DNA from 2 places in the Pseudomonas sp. DCA-1 genome. Region 1 is predicted to be linked to the other one. Evidence: riboswitches for the same ligand, from Rfam matches in the RefSeq annotation. Region 1 holds a riboswitch; the other holds the start of a gene.
What was found. A riboswitch is a leader RNA that binds a small molecule or an ion and turns the genes downstream of it on or off. The one in region 1 is predicted to bind thiamine pyrophosphate.

Region 1 (2,198 bases):
GCCGCTGTAGCGCACCCCCAGTTGCGATGGGTTGGTAAAGCCGAGGCTGTCGTTGTCACCCTTCTGGTACTTGGCCACGGCGTCCAGGGTCGGTGCATGCCCGGCCTTGCGCTGACGCAGGGTCTCTTCTGCGGCAGAAACCGCGTAGTTGGTGGCCAGCAGGTTGAGGTTCTGGCGCCCGGCGGTTTCGACCCAGGCTTTGGCATCGTTGGGCGTTGGCACTTGTACCGGCAGGCTATGCACTACGCCCTGGATAGAGGTGTACTCACGGTTGGTCAGGGTCACCAGGGCCTCGAAGGCATCCTGCACCTGGCGTTCGGCGATGATCCGGTTAGCGCGTGCAGTGTCATAACTGGCTTGGGATTGCAGCACGTCGGTCTTGTCCGAAAGGCCCACGTCGAAACGCTCGTTGGACTGATCCAGCTGGCGCTTGAAGGCCGCTTCCTCTGCCTTGGTGGCGGCCAGGTTGTCCTGGGCGCGGAGGACGGCGAAGTAGTTTTGCGCGGTTTGCAGGATCAGGTTTTGCTCGGTCGCCGACAGCTCCAGTGCTGCCTGTTCGTTGACGGCTTCGGCGGCTTGCAACTGGAACCAGCGATCAGCGCGGAAGATCGGCTGAGCCAAGGTCGCGCTCCAGGAGTTGCCGCTGCGATTGGACGTCATGGACGGCTCGTCCAGCTTGGTGCGGGTGTTCATCATCTCGGCACCGGCCGACAGGTTTGGCAGCAACCCGGCGCGGGCCTGCGGCACCACTTCGCGGCGCGCCCCGTAATCGGCGCGTGCGGCAGCCAGGTCGGCGTTGTTGTCCACTGCCTCCTGGTAGACGCTGACCAGATCGGTCTTGACTGTCGAGGGCACGTCCGCTGCCCAGACCACTCCGTTGGACGCACAAGACACGGCTATCGCCAGTGAGAGTTTGCGCAGCATAGAGGCAATCCTTGTACGAAATTTAATTACTGAACTGTTGAGTATCGAGCGATGGGCCAGTGTAGTGCCATGCGCACCCGGCAACAATCGCTCGGTGTGCCTTTCATCATCCGCGCATTTACCTGCTTGGCTTTGCTGACCACTCCAGTCTAGACTGCGCATGTTCTTGTCGGGGTGCCTTGAAGCAAAGGCTGAGATCGCAGAGGTGCGGATCCCGTTGAACCTGATCAGGTTAGCGCCTGCGTAGGGAACAAGATTGCTCACCTTCCCGGGGAGCCTCTTGTGCCAGGTCCGGGATTGTCACAGCTGCATACAGCTTCAGGCACCCCCATATCCGGCACTGCACCCAAAGAGGGTGCGTCCGCGCGTTTCAGGTTCACCCCGACATTCCACTGCTAGGAAGCCGTCAGGAGAGCCTGTGATGACCAAACAAGAAAAAACGATCAACCTCAGCGAATCGGCACAAGTCGATCAGCAGTCCGTACAACCGTTCCCGCGTTCGCGCAAGGTGTATGTCGAAGGCTCGCGCCCGGACATCCGCGTCCCCATGCGTGAAATCAGCCTGGATGACACCCCGACCGATTTCGGCGGCGAGGCCAACGCCCCGGTGCTGGTGTATGACACTTCTGGCCCGTACACCGACCCCGATGTGATCATCGACGTGCGCAAAGGCCTGGCCGATGTGCGTTCGGCTTGGATCGAAGCCCGCGGTGACACCGAGCGCCTGGAAGGCCTGAGCTCCGACTTCGGTCAGCAGCGCCTGAACGATGCAGAGCTGGCCAAGCTGCGTTTCGCCCATGTGCGCAACCCGCGCCGGGCCAAGGCCGGCGCCAACGTCTCGCAGATGCACTATGCCCGTCAGGGCATCATCACCGCCGAGATGGAATACGTGGCCATCCGCGAAAACATGAAGTTACAGGAGGCCCGCGCCGCCGGCCTGCTGAATGAGCAACATGCCGGCCACAGCTTCGGTGCCAACATCCCGAAAGAAATCACCCCTGAATTCGTCCGCCAGGAAATCGCCCGTGGCCGCGCGATCATTCCGGCCAACATCAACCACCCGGAAGTAGAGCCGATGATCATCGGCCGTAACTTCCTGGTGAAGATCAACGGCAACATCGGCAACAGCGCCCTGGGTTCCTCGATCGAGGAAGAGGTGGCCAAGCTGACCTGGGGCATCCGCTGGGGCTCGGACACGGTCATGGACTTGTCCACCGGCAAGCACATCCACGAAACCCGCGAGTGGATCATTCGCAACTCGCCGGTACCGATCG
Region 2 (2,198 bases), 2.5 Mb from region 1:
CCCTTGGTAGCCCTCCCCGGCATACTCGCCAATCCACTCGCGGTAGGGGTGATTGCTCAAGTCACCAATGCGCTCGGCCAGGGTCCGGCCGATTTCGGCATAGCCGATCACGCAAGGTGCCAGTGCCACATGCAGCTCCAGCAGGTCGCCGGCAGCGCCGCAGTCCAGCACGTAACGGGTGTATGCCACCGTGGCCTGGTGCTCTGGCGCGGCTTCGATGTCTGCCTGGGTCAAGCCCCAGCGTGCGCACAGCCGCAAGTGCAGCTCGGTTTCATCCAGGATCGCCGCCAGCCCGGCCTGCGCCGCGCGAATGTCGGCCGGGCGGCGGCTTTTGTAGGCGGCCAGCGCCCAGGCGCGGGCGAACTGGATCAGGAACAGGTAATCCTGCACAAGGTAGGTCCGGAACGCTTCCTCACTCAGCGTACCCTCGCCCATCTGACGTACGAAGTCATGGTCTACGTAGCTGTTCCATTGTGGCGTGGCGGCGGCCTTGAGGCGCTCGAAGATATCCATGCTCATTTGCCCTCCGGATACACTGCATCGAAGAAAGCCAGCTCCAGCGCCACGGTGCGCTGGTAGAAGTCACTGGCCAATGCGGCCTCCTGCGGGCCGACGCGGTCCAGCTCGGCCTGCAGGAAAGCGACGAATGCCTGGAACGCCGGGTTGTCGTGCAGGGTAATCCACTCGGCATGGACGAAGTTGTCCGGCATCGGTTTTGGCGCCTTGAGCGCCCAGTCCAGATACAGCCCTTCGGCGACGTTCAGCACCGCCAGTGCCGCTGCGTAGGAACGGGTGGCTGCCGCTTCGCGCATGATCGCCTTGAAACCTGCGGTAGGCGCGGTATCGGCCGGTTCACTGCGTTGCGCCGGGCTGACACCCAGGGCCTCGAAGGCACGCAGGAAATAGGTGTTCTCGTCACTGGAGATCATCCCGGCAAAGCGGCCGAAGCGCAGGCGGGCTTCAAACGTATCAGCGGTGGCAATGGCCGCGCCCAGCAGGGTCAGGAAGCTGTCGAGGAAACGGTGGTCCTGGACCAGGTAGTCGACCATGATCGGGTCAGGCAGGCTGCCGTCGCACAATCGGGTCACGAAACGGTGGCCAACGGCCGCCGACCAGGTCGGCTCGCACTGGCGGCGCAGGGACTGGCTGAAACGTTCGGTCATGTTGCTGTCCTTGATGAGGGTGACAGCGAGACCGTGGCAATTGACATGGACTGGCCTCGCAGTGAGGCCGGCAAAAAGGCAGGTTACAAGCCCCATCCCTTCGCCGGCATGATCCGGATCAGGTTCGAAGGGTCACCGCGCTGTAGCGTTCAGCGGTTTCTCAGCCCATTGCCGGGCTCCCCTTGGTGGCGCTCAGGTATACCCGAGGGCGCCACGTCTGTCACTAGTCCAGCTCCCCAAACTGTGGGCAATGGTGACCCGCTAATGGGCATCTGTCCCCATTCTTGACGCGCCATCATTTAGTGCACGCCAGGCGCTGCAAGGTTTTGTATGTCAAAGCATTACTGAAATATCTGTTGGCATAGCTGTTGCTGATGGCCATTTAACGGGCAAAACGCCATTGATGGCTTAAGGCCGTAAGGCCGCAAAAGAGGCTTAAGCCAATGAAAACATCCGCCATGAGCCACGCGTCCAGGCGCGCGTTCCATCTGTCCTCCGTCACTGCGCTGATGATCAGCCTCGGGTTGATCACGGCCATGGCATCCCCCCTCGACGACAACAGCATGCCACCGCCGACCGACCCGTCGGCCTACACCGACCAACCGGACGACCCGACCCCTGCCTTGCTTGAGCTGAACACCTTGCCGGAGGCCAACGAAGGCTCGTTGGAGCTGACCGATGGCGTGTATGGCGACCGCAGCACGGTACGCACCGACAACGTGCTGCCGCCTGCCCTGCAAACGTCGGACAAGTACCCTACCAACGGCAAACCCAGCCCGTTGTTCGGTGCGCAACCATTCACCCAGCAACTGTTGCTGTTCGAAGAATTCGGGCCAGAGAAGCTCGACCCGACCACGCCGGCGCCCGATCTGACCTTCCCGGTCCCCACCCTCGGCGCGGCCCCCGCGCAAGACCCCAACGTGGTGGCACGCAGCGGCCCCAGTGGCAGCGCACTGGAAGCGTTCCTCAAGCAGCCCGGCCTGTACCCGTTCCCGACCCAGTACGCCAACGTGCTGGACCGCAACCCATGGAAGG

Region 2: linked by a shared signal. The riboswitch ahead of ACE4QZ_RS13640 (TenA family protein) and the one ahead of thiC (phosphomethylpyrimidine synthase ThiC) in region 1 are both predicted to bind thiamine pyrophosphate.

What each region holds. Positions count from the first base shown of each region.
Region 1 is NZ_CP169881.1:5,365,619-5,367,816, reverse strand. It holds gene ACE4QZ_RS25300 (TolC family outer membrane protein) at 1-924, opposite strand, end outside; TPP riboswitch at 1,085-1,191, shown strand; gene thiC (phosphomethylpyrimidine synthase ThiC) at 1,346-2,198, shown strand, end outside.
Region 2 is NZ_CP169881.1:2,896,465-2,898,662, forward strand. It holds gene tenA (thiaminase II) at 1-519, opposite strand, end outside; gene ACE4QZ_RS13640 (TenA family protein) at 516-1,163, opposite strand; TPP riboswitch at 1,242-1,356, opposite strand; gene ACE4QZ_RS13645 (Ig-like domain-containing protein) at 1,607-2,198, shown strand, end outside.